Regions from separate parts of the Peribacillus sp. NPDC097675 genome, predicted to be linked through region 3. Evidence: riboswitches for the same ligand, from Rfam matches in the RefSeq annotation. Region 3 holds a riboswitch; each other region holds the start of a gene.
The links. Region 3 has a riboswitch for S-adenosylmethionine ahead of mtnW (2,3-diketo-5-methylthiopentyl-1-phosphate enolase). Riboswitches for the same ligand answer to the same signal wherever they lie in the genome.

Region 1 (8,148 bases), on a different contig from region 3:
TAAGAAATATCTGACATCTATGTATGAAAGCTACTTTTTTCTGGGATATTCAAAATGAGGGTTATTTTTTTACAAATAGTGGTACATCATAAATAAACACTTTAAGGGGTGGATACGAATGAAGCAGGAAAAACAAACCTATTATGTGGATTTGGTGAGTGGTGACATTCTGGGTCAAAAATTAGAGGAAAACCCCAGCTTCACCATACAAGCGGATGATGATGATTTGGCTGAATTGAAGCAATGTTTAGAGGATCACCATAAAGATGACCTTGAAGCATACGCCCGTTCACATGTGCCCTATCTCCTCTACCATCATGACCGGGCCAATGATAAGTATGATGCGGCCATGAAAAGGCTTTATCGAATCATCTATAGATTAGGGGACGAAGCAGCACGAAATCACATTGATGAGATTGGAATATTGGAGGATAACAAATACGAAGGCGACAGTGAAATTCAGAAGTTTAAATAAGCAGCATGTTAGAACAGGATCATGTTTATGAAGGTTCTGTTCTTTTTTATGAACATAGCGTGATTATAAGGAGGTACGGATGAAACAAACAATTTACTTTACCTTATTGGCTGGCACCCTAAGTATTTTGTTTGGCTGCACTCAAGATTCATCCAGTAAAGAACCGGTTAAGACTAGCGAAGAGCGCCCTGTAACGGACAAATCGTCTGAAGAAATTGAACTAGAACAAGGCGTTAGCCAGGTAGCGGAAGGATATGCACCTGTACCTGAAGAAGGTGACCCAATCAGTGAGGAAAAAGAAGAAGAGATTTATCGTTACATGAAATCACGATATGGCACCGGCAAGACTAAACAAAACACACAAGACTCCATCATAAAAAAAGGCGAGTAAGAAATTCGGGATTACACAATCACAGGCGCATACGATTTATATGCATTATGAAATGGAATTATACAAGCCCAAATGAATGACCGTCCCATTGAAACAAAGACCAGCATCCATATTGACTGCCGGTCTTTTCGTCTAGTGTTTTTGTTTATAATAAGTAACAGCCAACGCAAGGGCGAGCACTGCGCCTTTTACGATATCCATCGCATAATACGGGACCGACATCATGATTAGTCCGTTTTGCAGGATACCGATCAAGACGGCCCCGATGAACGTTCCAAAAGCATTCGGCTTCCCTGCGCCTAGAACCGATGAACCGATGAAGGCTGCCGCTACCGCATCCATTAAATAGGGAGAACCGGAATTGATTTCCGAAGTCATGACACGGGAAGCAAGGACGATTCCGCCTATGGCGGCAAATAACGCTGAAAGAAGATAGGCAACTACTTTATATTTATTGACCGAGATTCCAGAAAGCCTAGCCGCTTCCTTATTTCCGCCAATGATGTACATATAACGGCCATGCTTCGTATAGGTCAAGAAGATGTGAGTCGCCACTACGATGACTCCCATGATCAGGATAATCCAAGGCACCTGTCCGATTTTGCTGAAAAACGGGCTGATTAGACCTGTAGCGAATGTCCCATCAGGCATTACCATGTTCTGTGAAACCGTCGCTCCTTTTGTATAGGTAAGAGCGAGCCCTTGAATGATGAACATGGTCGCCAATGTCATCAGCATGTCAGGGATCCTTAATTTCACAATCATGAAGGAATTCAATGCGCCCACCACAAGTGAAGCACCAATGGCCGCTATTATCGCAATCACCGTATCCTGGGAAAACCAGACAAACATCGAGATGACGATGGCATTGGCTAATGAAGCAACGGAACCAACCGACAAATCAAAGCCATCGACCGTCAAGGAAATCGTGATTCCAATGGCGATGATGGTCACGATGGAAATGGAACGCAAAATGTTTATAAGATTATTCGTTTGAATGAACGATGGATTCGCAATGGCAAAAACGGCAATCAAGATGATGATTGTCAGGATCGTTCCATATTTATATAAAAACTCGAACAGATCGAGTTTTTTCTTGGCTCTCGCTGTGGGTTTCTCTGTCAAAACCGGAATCGGTGTACTCATCCTATTTGCCTCCTGTTGAGTAGAATAGTAAATCTTCTTCGTTCGTCTTGCTTGTCTCTAGCTCTTTGACCATACTTCCGTCGTATAACACGTAGGTCCGGTTTGTGATCCCCATGATTTCAGTCAATTCGGATGAGGCATATATAATCGCCTTTCCACCCTCAGCTAACTTTGCGATCAGTTCAAAAATATCCTTCTTGGCTCCGACGTCAACGCCCTTTGTCGGCTCATCGAATATGTATACATCCGCATCAGCCATCAGCCACTTTCCGATGGCTACTTTTTGCTGATTACCGCCTGAAAGGTTTTCGACCTTGGCTTCCTCTGAGGGTGTTTTTATCCCGAGAGTCGTAATCAGTTCCTTCGCCTTTTTCTTTTCTGCCTGGCGATTGACAAAACTGAATGCCTTGGTGAATTTCCCGACACTTGCAGCGGTCAGATTTGTTGTAACCGACTCTTGTACGAGAACTCCTTCTTTCCTCCGTTCTTCGGGAACTAATGCTAAACCGCTCTTCACAGCATGATGGGGTGTTTTCAAACTAAGCTTCCTTCCATTCAAAACGACTTCCCCTTTTGTAATGGACGTATGACCAAATAACGTTTTACAAAGCTCCGTTTTACCTGCTCCCACAAGTCCCGCTAAACCGACGATTTCTCCTGCTTTTACATGTAGGCTAATGTTTTTCACCTTACCACCATCGGACAGTCCATTCACTTCAAAAATTACGTCCCCAACCTCCGCATTGACGATGGGAAACTGCTCCTCCATGGACTTTCCAAGCATTTGCTCAATTACTTCATTTTGGGTGATATCCGTGATTTTTTGGCTCTTCACACTCTCCCCATTTCTCATAATCGTAATATCCTCACAAATGCTGAATATCTCGGGAAGACGATGGGAGATGAATATGATGCCAACACCCCTTTGCTTCAACCCATTCACAATGCGGAATAGCTCCGTCGTCTCCGTATGGCTTAACGGTGCAGTCGGCTCATCAAGAATCAGGAATTGACATTCCGTTGAAACGGCCCTTGCTATCAAGACCATTTGCTTTTCAGCCAATGTCAGGTCTCTTACCAGCTTCTTTGAAGAAACAAGGATGTTCATATCAGCCAAGATTGCAGTCGCTTTCCTATGTAATTCGTGCCAATTGATGATCTGTTTTTCCCCCATGTTTTGCACGGTCTCATTAAGCATCACGTTTTCCGCGACTGTTAAATAAGGAATGAGGGCTGTATCCACTTCCTGATACACAATTTGAATGCCAGCCTCCTGTGCAGACTTCGGGGAACGGATATCGTGTACCTTGCCATTCAAAAATATGTCGCCGGAATAATGGACATGAGCCCCTGAAAGAACTTTCATTAATGTCGATTTCCCTGCTCCATTTGCGCCGACCAATGCATGTGCTGTCCCCGACCGCACTGAAAAATTCACTTCATTCAGCGCTTTTACACCCGGAAATTCGATTGATATCTGTTTCATATCTAATTGAATGCCCATGTCCCATCCCCCCATTAAACAGACACTCTCTTTGACATGAAGAGAGTGTCCATCAATTCTGATTGTTACTTCTTATAATGTTCTTTCAATACCTTCATCCATTCTTCCTCAAATTCCGTTGAAACTCCCCAGCCTTTGACAATGCCGGATAGATTGGTCATGTTGACTGATTCCTTGGATGATTGTAACTGTTTTTGTGAAATCAACGAAGCTTCTAAATCATAGCTTTGCGGTGTTTCTTCTCCCGCTAATTTTTTTGCCAAAAGTCTCAAATTCACTGCACCAATCAATTTCGGATCAACCGCTGCCGTATACGACCACGAACTTCCTTTCGTTTGAATCTCCTGAAGATCGGCATTGGAAACATCAATTCCATAGATTTTCACTTCATCCCGCCCTGCTTCTTTAATTGCACGAGCAGCTCCGATAGCGAATGCATCCCAAGTTGCAAAAATTGCGTCAATCTTTCCTTTTGGATATTTATTCAACATCGCAGCAACCGCATTTTGCGTCTGGACCGAAGTATCTGCCGATGCCACCCCGAATCTTTCAACTTCCTTAATGCCAGGGTTTTCTTTTAGCTTATCTTGATACACGGCGTTTCTTCTCACCATTGGTGGGAAACCGTCCACCCAAAGGTATGCAATGTTCGCTTCGCCCTTTTCCTCTTCAATCAATTTATCAAAAGCAAGGGTTGCCAATGCTTCATCGTCTTGTGACGTTACGGTTACACCATCAATCTTCGTTAAATCACTGATGGAATCAAACGTGACTACGCTTTTCCCTGCATCCACCAATTTTTGTACATCATTCACAGTCGCTGCATCATCACCATGGGAAATGATATAGCCATCATAATCTTCCTCAAGTGCCTGGGCGATCGCATCATGGAATTTAGCCGTATCTCCATTCGCCGTATATGTATCCACTTGAAAGCCGAGTGCTTCTCCTTCTTCTTTCGCTCCTGCTAAATATTGGGCCGTGTGATCATCCCCCCCAATCTTACGGATGACTTTAATTTTGGCTCCTTCCCCTTTTGCAAATCGTTCTGGAACATTTTCAAAGGAGACTTTTTCCGTTTTTTTGGCTTCTCCCGTACTTTGTCCTGAAGAACAGCCCGTCAATAGTAATGCCGAAGCAATGACTGAAATGAATGCCCCTTTAAAAAGTGATTTTCTCATTTTAACTCCCCTTTTTTACATTATTCACATCTGTTTTGTTGGTATAAATCTAAAATAAAAACCTCTCTAAAATTAGAGAGGTTTAATCAGCTGATTGGCGGACTTATCCCTCTCTTATCTGTCAAAACATTTCTGTTTTGCAGGATTTAGCACCAATTCCTAAATGGAACGGTTGCTGGGCATCGTAGGGCCAGTCCCTCCGCCACTCTTGATAAGAGAATATAATGTGTTACGTTACGTTTCGTTTCGATAAGTAACACTTTATAGAGATATAGTCGTTAAGTCAATAGTATTTAGAATATTTTAAATGTTTTATTTTCCTTGCAATTTCGCCAGGCGTCTTTTTTCGACTTTTTCAAGACGCTCGAACTGGCGCAACTTCACTTCGAAAAGAGTGATTGGATCACGGTAAACTTCCGGATTTTCTCTCATATGTTCCAAAGCAGCCTGCTGTTCCTTGATTTCGGTTTGCGTTTGTTCGATGTTCTTTTCAAGGATGGCAAATGAATTGCGATAGAACAGGGATATGTCACGTTCCAGGGATTTTTCGAACAAACTAAATTGAGTAAGGAAACGGTCACTGATCATATCGGCAACATCTTGGAAGTCTTCATTTTCCAAGAACTTCTTATATCTATTATACATATTCGCTTTATTTTGAGGTATGGCCCCGAACAGTTTCCCAGCTCCCTTAAGAATCAATTGAGATGGTGTCCTTCTCAGTAAAATATTCACGTTATCAATCCGGATACTGCTTGTCATCCGGTCAGCATCACGACGCCAGTCATCCAGGACCCTGAAGTCCCCGGCAAGTACAATCCGTTCTTCTTTATACAATTCATTGAATCCGGCGCTCATTTCGTCCATGAACTGTTGACTTTGCATAAATTCCAACTGTGATGTAGCGATCCAGTCCTGAAGGGATCGGAAATATTGTGGCATGATTTTGTCTGATATAAAGGCCTGTATCCGATCATTCATTTCCTGATTCAGCTGTATATGGACTTGGCTGAAATCACTATTCTCAGATAATGTTTTAGAGCAATCACGCAACAATTCGGGAATTCTTGTGGAAAGTTCCTTTTTCACTTCTTCTTTAAGTAAACGATAAGATCTGGTTATATTCTCGCTTTTTTCTGTTTCCAAATCAGTCAGCTGATTCGTAGCACCCTTCAGCTTCACTTCCATCTGTTCATTCCATGAAATCGAGTGCTCGCATTTCCGTTCGTTTGCTGCCCGTTTTTCTAAAAGATAGGATAATGTTTTACGAGTAAAAGCAAGCAGCTTCTCCGCTCTCATTTCCTTCCAATTGCTTTCTTGATAGTTTGCATGGAGGAAAACTCCCAAATCCTGTAGCTGTTGTTTGCTGTCATAAAGCTTGGAGTACGCAAATACTTTTGCATTAGGGAAATAGGCATTCACTTTATCCCATGTCTCATCTTCCATCCTGACTGCCACTTGATCGCTGTAAATCGTATCCATTTTATTGAGCAAGAAATGGATGGGAAGCTTTGGAGCCATTTGCTGTATTTCCAATAGCAAATCACGTTCACTGCCAGTAAAAGGTGCCCGTGCATCTAAAACGAACATCACTCCGTCGCTCTCCAGTAGATAATTATGGAAATCAGAATCTACATTCTTCTCTCCATTGAATCCTGGCGTATCTAATAATCGTAGGCGATTATTTCTTAGGTAGTCACTGATGAGCGTAACATCGACAATTGTACCGCGCTGACGGCGAATTTCATCCAATTCCGTTAACTCTTCTACCGATTTACGATCTGTATCGGTAATTTCATAGATTTCTAGGTCATCGCCATCTTTCACGCTAATCAGAGATGAATGGTCTTCCGCCGCAATACTTTCTCCTGCAATGGACTGAATGAAGGATGTCTTGCCATTCCCTGCACTTCCAACAAGAAGCAGGTTGAAATTACTTGTATCCTTGATTCCGTCTACCATCCATTTCAACTTATTACCGACCGATAAATCATTGCTCTCTGCCCATTGGATGATGGAATTGATCAGTTTTTCTCCTGATTCCATTCCGCCTCCCAATCTAGGGGATTTCGCTAGCAAACTTTCCGCATCTTGAACAACAAGTGCACTCACTGTATCCGGGAAAATCTCATTCCATGAAAGGACAGAAGCCGCTGCAAACAACGAAAGCTCCCCATCGGCAATCTTCAGCCAATTTTCAAGCAACCTAGGTACGACAGGGCTTAATTCTTTTACTAAATGTGTACCTTCAAGCAACCCTGCATAAGCATCACGGTAATAGATGGAAAGATCATCCCAAACATCCCCATTGTTTAACTCAATTTCATCAATCAATTTATTGATGACCTTAAGCCATTCAAAGTAAGAATCGGTATATTTATAGTTTTTCCAGAGCGCAACTGTCATTTTCTCAAAACGATTTTGGTCCAGATTGTATAAGGATCTAAGTACTTTTGAGAAGTAATCCGGAGCTGTTGATTGTGCCACCCCCTGCTGGATATACGTTTTCAGTACATCAAACCACATCATGGACTGCGTACGGATACTTTCATTAGCTGCTAAAACAATCGCACTATCCCAATCCTTTTGTGCCTCAAAGAAAGAACGTGCTACTTCTGTGACATTTGGATAATCCGGTTGGAAATCGACCGCTTCCTTCACCACTTTTGAAGCCAAGTCATTTCTTGTTTCTACTATGTATAGTGAAAACAGTTGCAAAAGAACTTCCGTCTTCAACACAGGTTCGCTCGTATTTACACCTTTATAAATATCCTCGGCCGTTGAATACATTTCTAGTTCAAAATAGGCATCAGCAATATTCTTCTTAGCCCACGCAGCAAGATCCCCCTCTATGTTTTCCCATTTAAATATGGCCGCCTCATAATCATGGTGTAGGAAGTACACTTCACCCTGAGCAAACCGAATCGCTGTTAAATCCGATCTTTCCTTTTTTTGTTCCACGAGAAACATTTCTCCCAAGGCTTGAATCGGATGTTTATTTATGTCATCAATCATGGTTTCATAGAACTTTTTGCCAATCAGCTGTTCTTCCATCGTAATTCCCCCGATATATTTCATATTTTCAAGTAAAGGCACCATCAAAGAGGATGACTAAGTTCCTTTAGATAAGAAAATGATCTGTCAAAGCTCCAAATTATTATTTTAACAAAACAATATGGTAACAACATGTCATAACTCTTACAAGTTTAAAACAGAAGCCTCCGTGCTTGTAATGTTTTTAATAAATACGCATAATTACTTACTATTTTCTTAAATTTATGCTTTTATGGATTTTACCAGGAAATAAAGCGTTGCGAGGGATATTTCTCCTACCATTAAATTACCAGAAAATCTGCTCGCAAACTACCTTAAAGTGGTAAAAGTTTTACCTATATAAAAAAGCAGCACCTTTAGTCATGAAGGATACTGCTCTCTGATAAGCATTGAACAG
Region 2 (8,148 bases), on a different contig from region 3:
ATGAATTATGACGATGACGCCTTTTGCGTCTCCGTCCGTCTCCCATTTCCACATTCGAAATCCCCCTTTCACTTTTTCTCTAGTTGTTTCCGTTCCATGCTGAATGAAAAATAATCTATATGATAAATTATAACCATCTTCATGATTTTCGACAAAAACGAAGCCGAATAAGTTGGGCTACTTGAAATATTAGCCAAGCCTATTTTGATACGGTATATTAAAATAATACAGTAAAATTATCCACTTCGGAAAGGAAATGATTAAAATTGATTATTTATCCATTCAAAGGTGCAGAACCAGATATTGCCGAGAGCGCTTATCTTGCTGAAAATGCCGTCGTAACAGGCGATGTGAAGATTGGAGAAGAATCAACAATCTGGTTCAATACCGTCATCCGTGGTGACGTAGCTCCTACCATCATCGGTAAAAGAGTAAGCGTACAAGATAATAGCGTTCTTCATCAAAGCCCCAATAACCCATTAATAATTGAAGATGAAGTGACCATCGGCCACCAAGTCATCCTACATAGCTGTCAGGTTCGAAAAGGGGCTCTCGTCGGTATGGGTTCCATCATACTTGATGGTGCGGAAATTGGTGAAGGTGCCTTTATCGGAGCCGGTAGCCTTGTTCCTCAAGGAAAAGTGATCCCACCAAACACGTTAGCGTTTGGACGTCCAGCCAAAGTCGTTCGCGAAATCAATGATGAAGATCGCCAGGATATGGATCGAATCGTTCGTGAATACGCTGAAAAAGGGCAGATTTATAAACAGGCTGAACGAATTAAGTAAAATTCACAAAAATAGGATTCATTGAATTATTCCCTACGTAACCATATTTAATCCTATTTAACTCCATCAAAAAGGTGCCTCGCAAATTGCGAGGCACCTTTTTAATTATGGTTTACGCTTGAGCTTGTGTTTTCAAAGCCTCTGCTTTATCCGTGCGCTCCCAAGGCAAATCAACATCTGTACGGCCGAAGTGACCATATGCAGCTGTTTGTTTGTAGATTGGGCGACGAAGGTCAAGCATCTTGATGATACCAGCTGGACGTAGGTCGAAATTCGCTTCCACCAATTCCACTAGTACCTCTTCACTTACTGTTCCTGTGCCGAATGTATCGACTGAAATCGATACAGGCTTAGCCACACCAATTGCGTATGCTAATTGCACCTCCGCTTTATCAGCTAGGCCGGCAGCTACGATGTTTTTCGCAACGTAACGTGCAGCATATGCCGCAGAACGGTCAACTTTCGTCGCATCTTTACCAGAGAAAGCACCGCCGCCGTGACGAGCGTATCCGCCGTACGTATCAACGATGATCTTACGTCCAGTAAGACCCGCATCCCCTTGTGGTCCACCGATTACGAAACGACCAGTCGGGTTGATGAAGTATTTCGTGTTTTCGTCGATTAAGTCAGCTGGCACAACCGCTTTAATCACATGTTCTTTCAGGTCCGCTTGAATTTGCTCAAGTGTCACTTCAGGATCATGCTGTGTAGAGATGACGATAGTATCTACACGCACAGGCAGGTTATTCTCATCATACTCAACCGTTACCTGTGTTTTACCATCAGGACGCAAATAGCTTAGCGTATCATTCTTACGAACTTGAGAAAGGCGGAAAGAAAGCTTGTGGGCCAATGAAATGGGAAGGGGCATAAGCTCTTCCGTTTCATTGCACGCGAATCCGAACATAAGACCTTGGTCCCCTGCACCGATTGCATCGATTTCCTCTTCCGACATCGTGCCTTCACGTGCTTCTAATGCTTTATCAACGCCCGCTGCGATATCAGCAGACTGCTCATCGATTGAGCTTAGAACGGCACAAGTCTCGGCATCGAAGCCATATTTCGCACGCGTGTAGCCAATTCCTGCAATCGTATCACGGACGATACGCGAAATATCCACGTAAGCCGATGTTGTAATTTCTCCAGCAACAAGCACAAGACCTGTCGTCACACTTGTTTCACACGCGACACGCGCATTTGCATCCTTAGCAAGGATTGCATCTAAAATGGAATCTGAAATCTGATCACAAATCTTATCCGGATGGCCTTCTGTAACAGATTCAGAAGTAAATAGACGTTTCTTTGACATCTTATTTCCTCCTTGGAAGTTAGTATGTTGTAGGCATAAGCCTGATCTTTACGGAACTCGTTTCCCTTATTAGTTTCAATCATAGACACAGAATTCATGAAAAAAACACAAAAACCTTCCCTGGGTTATGAGGAAAGGTTTAAAAATTCTATCATCTATCCTTTCACTCTTATCGTTCAAGGGTCTTTACCTTGCTCAGGTTAGCACCATCACCACAATTCCTTGAAGAATCATCGCTTTATTTTCGGCGATTGATCTTTGGGTCAAGTTCAATATGGCAGGTTGCTGGGTTTCAAAGGGCCTGTCCCTCCACCAACTCGGGATAAGAGAATCCGTACAATTTAAGATACTATCGCATTTAGTCTGAATTTGTCAATGTTTTTCTAATTAGAACATTTTTCCCCATCAACGAAAAATAAAAAAACTTTTTTTATGGCACTGATGAACTATAAATAGTATTCTTAGAGTAGACTGGAATTTCAGACCATTGATATTGATGGATAATTCAGTCACAAGCAATTAGCACTATGGAAACCATATTTTAATCCCTTTTTCCTTTTCATATAGGCTGTTTTACTTCGTTTCTTCCTATATAAAAGAAGATTTTCGATAATCCCAGCGAGAGCCCTAATTTTTTACGGGGGCATCCGTTTCTTACATCCAAGATTGACTACCATAAGATTATCTTCCTTTCTGGGCAACTTTAGTGCTGACCATCCAGGATGGTTCACTGCAAGTATATGCCGGCATTAAACACTAGGTTACTCATGGATATAAAAAAATTGATTAATTTGACTATTCTATAATCGTTCACAAAAAACGTTTAAATAGTATAGACTATTCAATCTAATGTGTTATACTAATTGTAATATAAAACTTAAACAAAGGATGGTATCTCATATATGAATTCTGTTGACGTTAATGAGTTACACCAATTATTAGCAGGGAATAATGTGCAAACTCAGCTCTCAGTTCCTCAATTAGTTGAAAAAGTATTAAGCAGAAATGAAGGCGTTTTAACGTCGACTGGCGCAGTAAAAGCTGAAACCGGCAAATACACGGGCCGTTCACCTAAAGATAAATATATTGTAGAAGAAGCTTCGGTAAAAGATAAAATAGACTGGGGCCCAGTGAACCAGCCAATTTCTGAAGAAGTCTTCAATAATCTATATAGCAAAGTAGTGGACTACCTAAAAGCAAAAGAAGAACTCTTTGTTTTCAAAGGCTTCGCTGGCGCCGACGAATCATCACGCCTTCCTATCCGAGTTGTAAATGAATATGCTTGGCATAACCTTTTTGCTCATACTTTGTTCATCCGTCCGAACGAGGAGGAACTGAGAGGGCATGAAGCAGAATTCACGATCCTATCTGCACCTAATTTCAAAGCCGATCCAAAAGTTGACGGGACTAAATCCGAAACGTTCATCATGGTTTCATTCGAACGCAGAACAATCCTAATCGGTGGAACCGAATATGCAGGTGAAATGAAAAAATCCATTTTCTCCATCATGAACTACCTACTTCCGGAAGAAGAAATCCTTCCGATGCATTGCTCGGCAAATGTAGGTCGTGAAGGCGATGTCGCTTTATTCTTCGGATTGTCCGGTACTGGTAAAACCACGTTATCTGCCGACACGAACCGGAAACTGATTGGTGATGACGAACACGGCTGGTCTTCTAACGGTGTATTCAACATCGAGGGCGGATGCTATGCAAAAACCATTAATCTTTCACGTGAAAAAGAACCACAGATTTTCGACGCCATTCGTTTTGGCGCGGTATTGGAAAATGTAGTGGTGGATCCCGATACGCGCGAAGCGGATTACGATGATAGCTCATTGACGGAAAACACGCGTGCCGCTTACCAAATGCAAGCGATTGATAATATCGTGAATCCAAGTATCGCGGGACATCCAAATACAATCATTTTCTTAACGGCTGATGCATCTGGCGTACTGCCTCCTATCAGCAAACTTTCTAAAGAACAAGCCATGTTCCACTTCTTGAGCGGATACACTAGTAAATTGGCTGGTACTGAAAGAGGAGTGACGTCTCCTGAAGCAACATTCTCGACATGCTTCGGTTCACCTTTCCTACCACTACCTGCACAACGCTATGCAGAAATGCTTGGGGAAAAAATCGACGAGCATGATTCAAAAGTTTACCTGGTCAACACAGGTTGGACTGGCGGTGCTTATGGAACGGGCAGCCGCATGAAGCTTGCTTACACTCGTGCCATGATCCAAGCAGCACTTGAAGGAGAATTAGCAAACATCGAAACCATTAAAGATGATATCTTCGGATTGGACATTCCTGTTCATGTTCCAGGTGTTCCTGACGAAGTGCTTCAACCAATCAAGACGTGGGAAGATCCAGCTGCGTATACTGAGTCAGCAAAAGACTTGGCAGCACAATTCCGTGCCAACTTCAAAAAATTTGGAAGCGTTCCAAATGAAATCGAAGAACTTGGCGGACCAATTGCATAATTCAGGAATACGAAAGGACCAAGCGAAACTCGCATGGTCCTCTTTTTATCATTATAATAAGCTCGAAACCCCGGGCTATCGAACATTTCAAAGGATAAGCCACCTTCCAGCAAGAAAAAGCCCGAACGAGAAATTGTTCTTCGTTCGGGTTACTGATTATATTCTTAAATCTTAAAGTGACTCACTTCTTTTTGTAGCCTTTCCGCCAAGGATGCTAGTGATTGGGCTCCTGTAGTAATTTGTTCATTCGCAGCCAGCTGTTCTTCTGTTGCGGCACTAGTATCATAAGCCCGTTCGGCAGCCGACACCGCAATTTCTTTTATGGATAAGGAACCTGCTGCCACTTCTTCGGTCATCGCTTGAATCTCATCGATGGCAATGGAAGTCGATCCAATCCGTTCACTCACCTCTCCGACTGCCACTTTGATTTGATTGAACATCTGTAATGAATTTTCAGAAGCCACCAGTCCATCTACCGCTTTCTCGCTCCCAATCTTGATGGATTCCACTCCTTTTTTGGTAGCATCTTGAATTATAGAGACCATGTTTGCGATCTCTGAAGCGGACCGTTTCGATTCCTCGGCCAGTTTCCGGACTTCATCTGCCACTACGGCAAAACCCTTTCCATGTTCTCCAGCACGGGCGGCCTCGATGGCAGCATTCAAGGCGAGTAAGTTCGTTTGATCGGAAATGTCCGTAATCAACGCTGTCACCCTTTGAATATCACTAGAATGAATTGCCATCTTTTCCATGATGCTTGCTGAATCTTGAATGGTAGCATTGATATTATTCATTTCCTTTGTCACGGCATTCATGCTGGAGGATCCCTCATTTACAAGCGAATTCACGGTTTCAGCCGATTGAAGCATATCGACATTACTTTCCGTAATCCTTCCGACCGCTGCAGCCATTTCATTCATGGAATTCACTGAATCCTCGATTATGGTCACCTGCTGATTCGTTCCCTGCATATTATCCTCTGCGGTTGTTGCGACCATCTCCGAAGAGGCCAGGCTTTCCTCGGAACTCGCTGACATTTGCTCAGCTTGAGCGGCAAGCAGTGTCGATGAATCCCTCATACTCGAGACTATTGACTTAAGTTCTTTGACCATCTTATTGAATGCGCAGGCCATATCACCAATCTCGTCTTTGTTTCGCACCTGAACGTCTTCCACCTGGAGGTCTCCGTCTGCAACCTGTCCTATGGCAGCTGTAAGCTTCCGAACAGGGTAGGATATACTACGGCTCAGGACAGTCGGCATAACGATACTAAGGACAAACCCTCCGATGATGACCAACGTGATGATGAGTTGCATGTCCTTCACCAACGCATCTATCTCTTTGCGTTTTTCTTGCATATACACTTTTTGATTGTCACTTAACTGCTTAGCTTTTTCGATGATCGTTTCTTCTAGTACACTTGTCTCTTTCGCGATAACCAAAGCTTCCTGCGTTTTTTCCTTCTGGACATTAAAGATTATTTCTTCTGAAAGTTTTGCATACTCCTGTTTTGCTTTGTATGCCTCTTCCAATAAAACGCGATCTTCTTTCAGTTTAAGCTTCTTTCCCAACTCTTTATATGTATCTTCAAATACATTATTTTTTTCCGTCCTACCTTCTAAATACTTAGCATCCGCATAAATCATATATCCGCGGATATCATTGGAATAATCTTGCTGATTGATAATCAGATCATCTACCAGCTGGGTCTTCTTCACACGATCATCCAATAAAAACTTATACTGACCATTTAACTCACTGATAATCAATAAATAGACAGCCCCCATGGCCAATAAAAATAAAAGCAAAGACAAAAAACTACCCCATAGTTTTTTTGATACAGATAATTTCATGTAGCATCCCCCAAGTCAGTTTCCATCTTCTTTGACCCTAATCTTCCTTACATCCTTCTTCAATTCAGAGTATAAAGTCCTGTATCAATATTACCATATTCTTCATAATATTTTGTCAATTAATGCAAAAAAACCTAATACTCTTTTAAGAGTCATTAGGTTTTCTAATCTTAATCAATATAAATCGTACCGGAAGCTGATTGGATTGATAGAGTTGCCCCGCCTGAACCTATTTTTCCATTCAATATACTTTTCCCACCTTCCACCTTCAGTTCTTCTGAAGAAAATAAGGAATTCTTGATTTTTCCTGATCCTGTCGAAGCCTTCACCTGTAAAGAATTTGGTTTACTCTCGAATTTCATGATTACCTTGCCCGAATGCGTAGTAATGGTACTATTCTCTTCCAGTACTCCTTTATAGGAGATATCGATGTCCCCAGTATCGTTAGTAAGGCTGAATTTTCCTTCTATCTTTTTTAAATTCATATCCCCAGCAACGATTTCTCCTCCAATCTTCTTCCCTTCAAAGCCATTGATGTCAATTTGACCGGAATCTGCCGTCACTATTAATTCTTCTGCTGTTATTTTTTTCCCGGATATTTTACCAGCCGTCGTATTTAGGCTGATTTTCTTAAAAATTTTCCTCGGGACTTCAACATATAATGTGTCTGTCTTAAAATTGATTAAACTCGATGATCCTTCGAGGTCCACTGTGAGAACAGTTCCTTCCAATGTTATTGGAACTTCCTTTCCTGCCTTCGCGCTTACTTTCACTTTCTCATTATCGGATGGCCGCATCTCGATATTTTGCCCATCGGTTGTTACGAAGATCTCCTCTATTTCCTTTGCCTCAAATGACTTGGGTTCTACGTCAGAAGTTGTATCTGAACCACATGCCGCCATGAAAATGCCTAACATTGAAACGGTTAGAATGAACATGAACCTTCTATTTAAATTTCTCATCAATTCCTCCATTTGAATATTCTTTTTCTATCATTGCTTTCTTAAATCCTGATTGGAGATGACCCGTTTTCACTAGTTGTACCACGATCGTGATACCTAATAGAACAAGAGTCAAGTTGAGGTAAAACCCGTTGTAACTTGTCGATACGCCTAAAAAGTCAAGGTACGGAATATCATTCACAGGACCTAGATACCACCAAAGCATATAGATGACCTCAAATAATTTCCGGGATCCACTCCAAACCCCAAGAGCCAATCCGGTTGTCGGAATGAAGAAAACACCTGTCATCCACGAATAAAATAGGGAGAGCTCTCCATCGATTAAAAAATGAACGATAGCCCCAATCGATACCAATAAGGTCACAAGAACTCCCGAGATCCAGACTGCAAAGAATTTATACAAAGGCGGGCAGCTGGCAAAGATGAGTTCTTGAGTAAAATAATATTTTTCCCTTGTCCCCATTTGTGACCACATGGCTATAGGGAATACCATTATAACGGGAAGCCAGCTTCTAATTTGATCTAATGGAAGAAGGAAACTCCCTGCCACCATCCCTATCGCAACCAAATACCACCAAATCGAGTGACCCTTAAGCATGATTTGCAATTCGGCTTTAACTAGCCTTGAAAGAGAGACTTGTTTATCTTTTTCCACCGGCGATAATTGAGGGACCTGATTTAGATGCACGTTTGTCTCCTGCTTTCTTTTCGATTCGAATAACAGCACCTTCCCTTCTTGACTGTTTCGTT
Region 3 (8,148 bases):
CATTGTGTTATAGATACCTTCCGTGGTTTTTTTTGCAATCGAGCCACCAATAAGGTGAATATGGTGTTTTTTTGCAAGTGCTTTTAGAAAGGTTATGGTTTGTTCCGCTTCCTCGTCTGAGATTTCTTGTAATCTCGTTAAATCATAACCGGTTGTCCATAGTTCTGGCAGCACGACGATATCCGGTTTAGACTGTGCAGCTTTTTCAATCCATTGTTCTGCCACCTGAAAATTAATATCCGGTTGTCCAAAGGCAATTTCCATTTGTAGGCAGGCGATTTTCCATTTCATATTAAAACCTCCATATGTAAAAAAGTACTTTACAAGATTATGATAAACATATATCATTTGTGACTAGAATTTCAAGAAATTTCAGAGAAGGTGTAAAGATGGTGCAATTCGAAAAATCCAAACTTCTTCAGGAGCTTCCCAAGCAATTTTTTGCTTCTTTAGTTGAAAAAGTAAATAAGATATCTTCACAAGGCCATGATGTCATTAATCTTGGACAGGGAAATCCAGATCAACCTACTCCAGGTCATATTGTGCAAAGTCTGCAGACAGCATCAGAAAATACTATGAATCATAAATATTCTCCTTTCCGAGGTCATCAATATTTAAAAGAAGCTGCGGCTCTCTTCTATGAACGTGAATATGGCGTCAAGCTAGACCCCAAAACGGAAGTGGCAATTCTATTTGGTGGAAAGGCTGGCCTTGTGGAATTACCGCAGTGCTTATTGAATCCAGGCGATACAATTTTAGTACCTGATCCTGGCTATCCCGATTATTTGTCAGGCGTGGCCTTAGCACAGGCTAAAACAGAAATTATGCCCTTGACGGAAGAAAATGATTTTCTCCCTAATTACCAGGAAATAGATACTAAAGTTTTGGAAAAAGCCAAAATGATGTTTTTGAATTACCCGAATAATCCTACAGGAGCTTCCGCAACAGAAGAGTTTTTTGAAGAAACCGTTATAAGGGCCAAAGAGCACTCAATTTGTGTGGTTCATGATTTTGCTTACGGGGCAATAGGGTTTGATGGAAAAAAACCATTAAGTTTCCTTCAAGTAAAGGGTGCGAAAGATGTCGGAATAGAAATTTATACACTATCAAAAACTTATAATATGGCAGGGTGGAGAGTCGGTTTTGCTGTTGGTAACGAAAGTATCATCGAAGCAATCGAATTATTACAGGATCATCTTTATGTCAGCCTCTTTCCGGCCATACAAGAAGCAGCGGAATGCGCCTTATTGGATTCACAAAATTGCGTAAAAGAACTGGTGGACATGTACGAAGGACGAAGAAATGTATTGATTGAAGGATTACGGTCAATTGGATGGGATGTCCAGGCTCCTGATGCTTCCTTTTTTGCATGGCTTAAGGTCCCGGAAGGTTTTACATCCGCTAGCTTTGCGGACCATTTATTAACCCAAGCTCATGTCGCCGTTGCACCAGGAAATGGTTTTGGTGAGTTTGGTGAAGGGTATGTCAGGGTAGGACTTCTTACTTCAGAAGAGAGGCTTCAAGAAGCAGTAGAAAGAATTGGTGCCTTGAACTTATTTGGTGAAAAACAGTGAGTGTAAGGTTTGATTGATTTAAATCGCTAAAACCTATTGACAAAGTATGAATTGCATGAAAGAATATAAAGATAATTCTAAATCTTTAAATTAGATACTCAAACAAAAATATAATAGCATTTTCTTATTTTGAGCAGGTGGAGGGACTAGCCCGATGAAACCCAGCAACCGACTGTAATACCATTGTGAAATGGGGCGGTAATTCCGCCGGATCCTTGTTGGGTCCACAGGGCACGGTGCTAATTCTTGCAGCCATCCGGCTGGGAGATAAGAAGATGGCTTTTTAAAGCCTCTTCTTTAGGAAGGGGCTTTTGTGTTTTGCTCAAAAATAGATTTGTGGTAATATCACTCTTTTTCAGATGAGCAGGGCTGGGTACATGAAGAAATACTTCAACATTGACTTTAACGTATAAGGAGTGATCAAATGAGTGAAATAATCGCTACGTATTTACTTCATGATTTCAAAGGAGAGCATGAAAAAAAAGCAGAAGGCATTGCATTAGGATTGACGGTAGGGACTTGGACAGAACTGCCTCACTTAGTGCAGAAGCAATTGGAAAAACATAAAGGGAGAGTAATTTCCGTAACACCTCTTCCTGAAGAAGGGCGAGTTAATCTCTATTTCGGTCAAAAAGTGTACCGTTCAACAATCAAGATTGCCTACCCTGCAGGTAATTTTTCTAATGATCTACCGGCCATCCTGACGACGGTATTCGGTAAACTGTCATTGGATGGGGAAATCAAATTGATAGATTTGGATTTTGTTGGCGATATTCAAAAAGCCTTCCCAGGTCCTCGATTTGGCATTACTGGAATCAGGGAAAAAATTGATGTATTTGACCGTCCTCTCGTGATGAGTATTTTTAAAGGGGTGTTAGGTCGGGATCTTGCTTATCACAATGAACAATTATTGCAACAGGCACTGGGAGGGGTCGATCTTGTAAAGGATGATGAAATTCTCTTTGATCAAGAGCAGACGCCATTTTTCGATAGAGTAAGAACGGGCAAGACCATTTTGGAAGATGTCTATGAAACTACGGGTCATCGGACTATATATGCTGTGAATCTATCAGGGAGAACATTCGAATTGATGGATAAAGCAGAGCGTGCAGCTGAAGCTGGGGCCGATGCTTTATTATTTAACGTTCATACATATGGATTAGATGTACTACAGGCTTTACGTGAAAACAATCGGATTAATCTACCAATCATGGCTCATCCGGCATATAGCGGAGCATTAGCTTCCTCAGCTTTATATGGAGTCAGCTATTCCCTTCTTCTTGGAAAGTTGGCAAGGCTCTCAGGTGCTGATTTATCCCTATTCCCTTCTCCATACGGAAATGTGGCACTCGATAAAGCAGAGGCATTAGCGGTTGCTGAAGCTTTGACGAAAAATGAGCCATCATGGAAAAAGGCCTTCCCGGTCCCATCAGCGGGCATACATCCAGGTATGGTACCTAATCTTATCAAAGATTTTGGATTAGAAAGCGTGATAAATGCGGGTGGAGGTGTCCATGGTCACCCTGATGGTGCAAAGGGTGGAGCACAGGCATTCCGTTCAGCGGTAGAAGCTGTACTTGCTGGAAAATCATTATCTTTAGCAGCTAAGGAAGATCATGGACTTCAAAAAGCGCTGGCCTTATGGGGAGGATTATAAGCATGATCAAACCGATTATATTTTGTGATTTTGATGGAACGATTACCAACTCGGATAATATCATCTCAATCATGAAGAAGTTTGCACCGCCAGGTTGGGAGTCATTAAAAGATGGCGTCCTTCAGCAAAAAATCAGTATTTCTGCTGGTGTGGGCGAGATGTTCTCCCTGCTGGACAGCGATCTAAAGGATGACATCATCCAATATGTCAAGGACACAGCGGGCATTCGTCCAGGATTCAGTGATTTTGTAGATTTTACAAAAAAAGCAGATATTCCTATTTATATTGTTAGTGGTGGGATGGACTTCTTTGTTGAACCACTTTTGAATGATTTATTGTCTACAGATCGTGTCTATTGTAATCATGCCAATTTTGAACAGGAAAAAATTGTGATTGAATGGCCGCATACATGTGATGAACATTGTGATTATGGGTGTGGCTGCTGTAAACCAACGATTATGCGGAAACTTTCAACGAAAAATGACTACAGGCTAGTTATCGGAGACTCGGTTACGGATTTTGAAGCCGCTAAACAGGCTGATTTTGTCATTGCACGAGACCGGCTGCTTGAAAAGTGTCGTATAGAAGGTATTCCTCATCAAGAATTTGAAACTTTCTTTGATGTGATCAATATTCTTAAAAAGCTACAGGAGGTGTAAGAGTGGTACTTTCAAAAGAGTGGCAGGAATTAGCGGAAATAAAGGCTGAACTGGCAGATAGAGATTGGTTTATGGGTACGAGTGGAAATTTATCAATCCGTGAGGCTAAAAGCCCGAATTTTTATATTACGGCAAGTGGCAAAGATAAACGTAAGCAGACAGATTCAGATTTTGTATTGGTGGATTTGTCTGGAACACCAATCGGAACCACTGAGCTCAGGCCTTCTGCTGAAACACTTCTTCATACAGAGATTTATCGAAAAACAGATGCGAACTGCATCCTCCATGTCCATACAGTTGAAAATAATGTGATTTCTGAGTTATATGCTGAAATGGGGGAAGTGACGTTCCGAAACCATGAAATCATCAAAGCGACTGGTCGATGGCAGGAAGATTCAGAATTGAAGATACCTATCATCCATAATCATGCCAATATTCCTCTACTTGCAGAAACATTCAGTCCACATGTCGATGCAGACACGGGTGCCGTACTTATCAGAAATCATGGAATTACCGTTTGGGGAAAAAGTGGGCTGGAAACAAAGAAGATTTTAGAAGCGTGTGAATTTCTGTTTCAATACCAGCTGTTGCTTAATCAGCAAAAGATAGTAGCTGGTTCAATATAATAATCCTAAAGGAGGAAAAATAATGGCTACAATCAGATTCCATGAAACAAATGGGGTAATCGAACTAAATGAAGAGGTCCATAGCTTTTTAGAGACACAAGGGGTCATTTACGAACAATGGGACATTGCAAAATTGCCGGCTCATTTGGTTGAAAAATATGATTTAACAGATGACGATAAAAATGAAATTCTTAAAGCCTTTGAGTCTGAGATTAGTGAAATATCGGAGAGAAGGGGATATAAAGCGCATGATATTATCTCATTATCCGATGCCAATCCAAATTTGGATCAACTGTTACAGAACTTTAAGCAAGAACATCACCATGAAGATGATGAGGTACGGTTCATCGCCGGGGGAACAAGTATCTTTGCCATTGAGGGCAGTGATGGAAAATGGTTTGATGTACGCCTCAACCCTGGAGATTTAATCAGCGTACCAGAATCGACACGCCATTATTTCACTCTAGCAGAAGACAGAAAAACGGTGGCCGTCCGCATTTTCGTTACACCAGCCGGCTGGGTGCCGATATATGAGAAAGATGAAGTTCAGGCATAATAAATGATTAAAAAAACCAGCTTTCGGGCTGGTTTTTTTGTGCTGTTTCCCCAGGGTGCTTTAGCAGGAGAATTATGATAAAATTTAACGGGAATCAAAATAGCATGGATTATAGGAGCAGATATTAATGAAAACGACCGAAGTATACATATTAGGCGGTTTTCTCGGTAGCGGGAAAACGACGCTTCTTCGAAATATATTAAAGCAGGAAAATGAAGTGGACAGAAAAGTGGCTGTGCTTTTAAATGAACTTGGCAGTGTGTCCGTAGATAGTGGCCTGATTGGTGATGATGTGCCGTTGAAGGAATTGTTCGATGGTTGCATATGTTGTACCATTCAGGACAAACTTGAAATTCAGTTGCAAGAATTACTGACAGAAAATGATTTAGATGCCGTTTATATTGAAACGACAGGGGCTGCCCACCCGGTTGAAGTACTTGATGGGATCATGTCACCGCTTTTTGCCAACAAGTTGGAGTATAAAGGGATTATAACAGTGGTTGATTTATTGCGGTGGCGCGATCGTGAACAGCTTTCGCCGCAACTTCGTCAGTTACTGGCCGAACAGATACATCATGCAGATTTCATTTTATTAAACAAAGCCGATTTGGTAAGTGAAATGGAGGCCGCTCAACTTATTTACTCAATCCAAGGATTGAATCCCGAAGCAGTATGCTTATTGACGGAGTATGCAGCTGTTGCTCTTAGTTCCTTGCAGCAAATGCATAGGAAGCAACATAATAACCATCAAAAGCTTGATGTACATAGTCATCTCCATTTACGTGCAATTGTGCACACTTTTGAAGGGGCCATTAATCAAGCTGATTTTGAGGATTGGCTCAGGGCCCTTCCTGAAACGGTGTATCGAATGAAAGGATATCTTTCCTTCACCCATTCGCAGTACCCTACTTTATTTCAATATTCATATGGCATGCCATTATATATGGATGAAATCATCAAAATGCCATTGAATATCGTGATTATTGGAGAAAAACTGGATAAAGACGCTATAATCAGTGAGTTGAAGTTTTTGGAAGCGAAGGCGACCATGTAGGTGTTTACCTCCCATCAAAACCGGGAAAAGTTAGGTAGACAAGTCTTCAAGGAGGCGGTATATATGCCGTGGAATAAAAGAGATTATCCTAATTCAATGAAAAATCTAGATGAAGATGTCCGTGCCAAAGCCATCGAGATTGCGAATGCATTACTTGATGATGGTTATGATGATGGGAAAGCCATTCCAATAGCCATTGATCGAGCAAAAATGGCAGTCGGAAAAGAGTGAAAAAAATCAGGCCCCATTAAATTGGGCCTGATTTTTTTATGACTGTAGACCAAAAGCGGCAAATGTTTTCTCATCCTCAATTAAGCCGCATGCTGCGCACTGTACTCGAACATCAGGCCCGTTATAAGCTAAGTGAAAGGGCTGAAGGGAATCATTTGAGTACTGTTCAACAATCTCACCTGATTGAGGATCTTTCTTAACAGGGGTCGGAACCTGTTCAATGAGATTGAAGCGAGATTTATTTGTCCGGCAATTCGGACAGCGATATACTTGAGACAATGCACTCACTCCTTTAAAAGTTAATACGTGTATATGTATAGTCTTTACGATAGTGAATGGTAATATGTATAAATTAGTAATGGATGGAAGGGATATGAATGAAAGATGAAAGATATAGGAAAAGATCGAGCTTTATTGGAGGCTTATGCAAGCCTATGGAATAATAGGAAGGTAATGAAGGGGGATGAAGAACCGCTCCTGATTCTATCAGAACTTGTCCGCCGTGAACTCTTGGATGAAAATGCTCATCCAAGGGCCAGGAAGCCCATTCATGAAAAATTTCATTTGAGTGTCAATCGGGTGATGGAATCTTCACTTACAGATGAAGAAAAGACGGCACTCATTTCAGTTTATTGTACGGTTCAGGAAAGGATTTTGGCTTTAAAGTAAATGGTTATTCATGTCGGTTATTTTTCGTTTATGCTTCACACTTTTTTCACACTTTGTTGTTAAAATATAATAAAAATACCTTTTACTTGAATGAGGAGTCAAAATCATGATGCGGGTTATTATCCTTTTATTTGCCGTAGTCCTGCTGTATGGGTGCAACAGCAATGAATCATATACGAAAGTGAACCTGAATCAATCTTTTTTGGCAACAGTCAATATTAAAGATACGAGCTTGACATTCCTGGATGAAAACTATCAGCTTTTTGCTAGGTGGGATATTTCTAAACCATTTACCGGTGCTTTGCTTTTAGCGAATAAAGATACCGTCCTTCTTTATGGGAAGGAGATGGAGACAATTGAAGCATACTCTTTATCCGCGGGTAAACATATTGACAGTTGGAAGGCAGGGAAGGGAATCGTCAACATGCTTATGCTTCAAGATGGGGAGAGCATTGTTGCGGTCAACCAACTGAATCATTCCATCTACTTTTTTGATAAAGAAGGCAAGCAACAAGACAGAGTTACAGTTGGTAAAAGTCCATTGACGGTTCTACAAGGAAAGCAAGCAAGTAACTTATATGTCATTAACTTTGGCGATACCCATTGTTCAATCATTAACCTTGAAACGAAACAGGTTGATCGGGAATTTACAATACAAGGTTCTTCCACGGGAGCGCTATTAAGAGAAGAACATCAGGAGATCTGGATTGGGGGCCATGGGGAAGGAAATCAGGTTGAAGAAAATCTCTATATGTATTCGACTGAAACGGGAAAGATGAAAGGTAAGCTTAAGGTGCCAACTATGCCAATTAAATTCATTGAAAATGAAGACGGGCTATTTATCCTGAGTCACGGTACTAGTTCCTTATATAAAATGAATGATAAGTATGAAGAAATCAAGAGCCTCGTTGTAGGTGTTAACCCTTTTGAAATGGGAAACTTCAAAGGAGATTTGGTAGTGGCAGGATATGATAGTGACGAAGTGTATGTAGTGAATACAGAAACTATGGATGTCAAGCTAACTGTTGAAGTTGGAGAAGGTCCATTTCAAATGATGATTAGGGAGTAGATAAAATGCATCATTACACCATTTTAATCGTTGATGATGAAGAAGATATGCGT

Region 1: it holds a riboswitch for S-adenosylmethionine, as region 3 does, so the genes downstream of both, ACQKL5_RS09730 (sugar ABC transporter substrate-binding protein) here and mtnW (2,3-diketo-5-methylthiopentyl-1-phosphate enolase) in region 3, are expected to answer to the same signal.
Region 2: it holds a riboswitch for S-adenosylmethionine, as region 3 does, so the genes downstream of both, metK (methionine adenosyltransferase) here and mtnW (2,3-diketo-5-methylthiopentyl-1-phosphate enolase) in region 3, are expected to answer to the same signal.

The regions. Positions count from the first base shown of each region.
Region 1 covers NZ_JBNNSK010000005.1:176,991-185,138, forward strand. The annotation lists gene ACQKL5_RS09710 (hydrolase) at 119-475, shown strand; gene ACQKL5_RS09715 (hypothetical protein) at 555-866, shown strand; gene ACQKL5_RS09720 (ABC transporter permease) at 999-2,012, opposite strand; gene ACQKL5_RS09725 (sugar ABC transporter ATP-binding protein) at 2,014-3,516, opposite strand; gene ACQKL5_RS09730 (sugar ABC transporter substrate-binding protein) at 3,582-4,697, opposite strand; SAM riboswitch class I at 4,809-4,915, opposite strand; gene ACQKL5_RS09735 (dynamin family protein) at 5,010-7,796, opposite strand.
Region 2 covers NZ_JBNNSK010000008.1:46,471-54,618, reverse strand. The annotation lists gene ACQKL5_RS12950 (lysophospholipase) at 1-54, opposite strand, end outside; gene ACQKL5_RS12945 (gamma carbonic anhydrase family protein) at 270-788, shown strand; gene metK (methionine adenosyltransferase) at 901-2,097, opposite strand; SAM riboswitch class I at 2,264-2,426, opposite strand; gene pckA (phosphoenolpyruvate carboxykinase (ATP)) at 3,000-4,583, shown strand; gene ACQKL5_RS12930 (methyl-accepting chemotaxis protein) at 4,748-6,436, opposite strand; gene ACQKL5_RS12925 (DUF4097 family beta strand repeat-containing protein) at 6,607-7,398, opposite strand; gene ACQKL5_RS12920 (hypothetical protein) at 7,382-8,148, opposite strand, start outside.
Region 3 covers NZ_JBNNSK010000009.1:170,192-178,339, reverse strand. The annotation lists gene ACQKL5_RS14855 (carbon-nitrogen family hydrolase) at 1-291, opposite strand, end outside; gene ACQKL5_RS14850 (pyridoxal phosphate-dependent aminotransferase) at 390-1,574, shown strand; SAM riboswitch class I at 1,696-1,848, shown strand; gene mtnW (2,3-diketo-5-methylthiopentyl-1-phosphate enolase) at 1,999-3,231, shown strand; gene ACQKL5_RS14840 (2-hydroxy-3-keto-5-methylthiopentenyl-1-phosphate phosphatase) at 3,234-3,890, shown strand; gene ACQKL5_RS14835 (methylthioribulose 1-phosphate dehydratase) at 3,893-4,516, shown strand; gene ACQKL5_RS14830 (cupin domain-containing protein) at 4,539-5,072, shown strand; gene ACQKL5_RS14825 (CobW family GTP-binding protein) at 5,200-6,126, shown strand; gene ACQKL5_RS14820 (hypothetical protein) at 6,190-6,357, shown strand; gene ACQKL5_RS14815 (DNA alkylation repair protein) at 6,394-6,636, opposite strand; gene ACQKL5_RS14810 (hypothetical protein) at 6,742-7,026, shown strand; gene ACQKL5_RS14805 (YncE family protein) at 7,133-8,095, shown strand; gene ACQKL5_RS14800 (response regulator transcription factor) at 8,101-8,148, shown strand, end outside.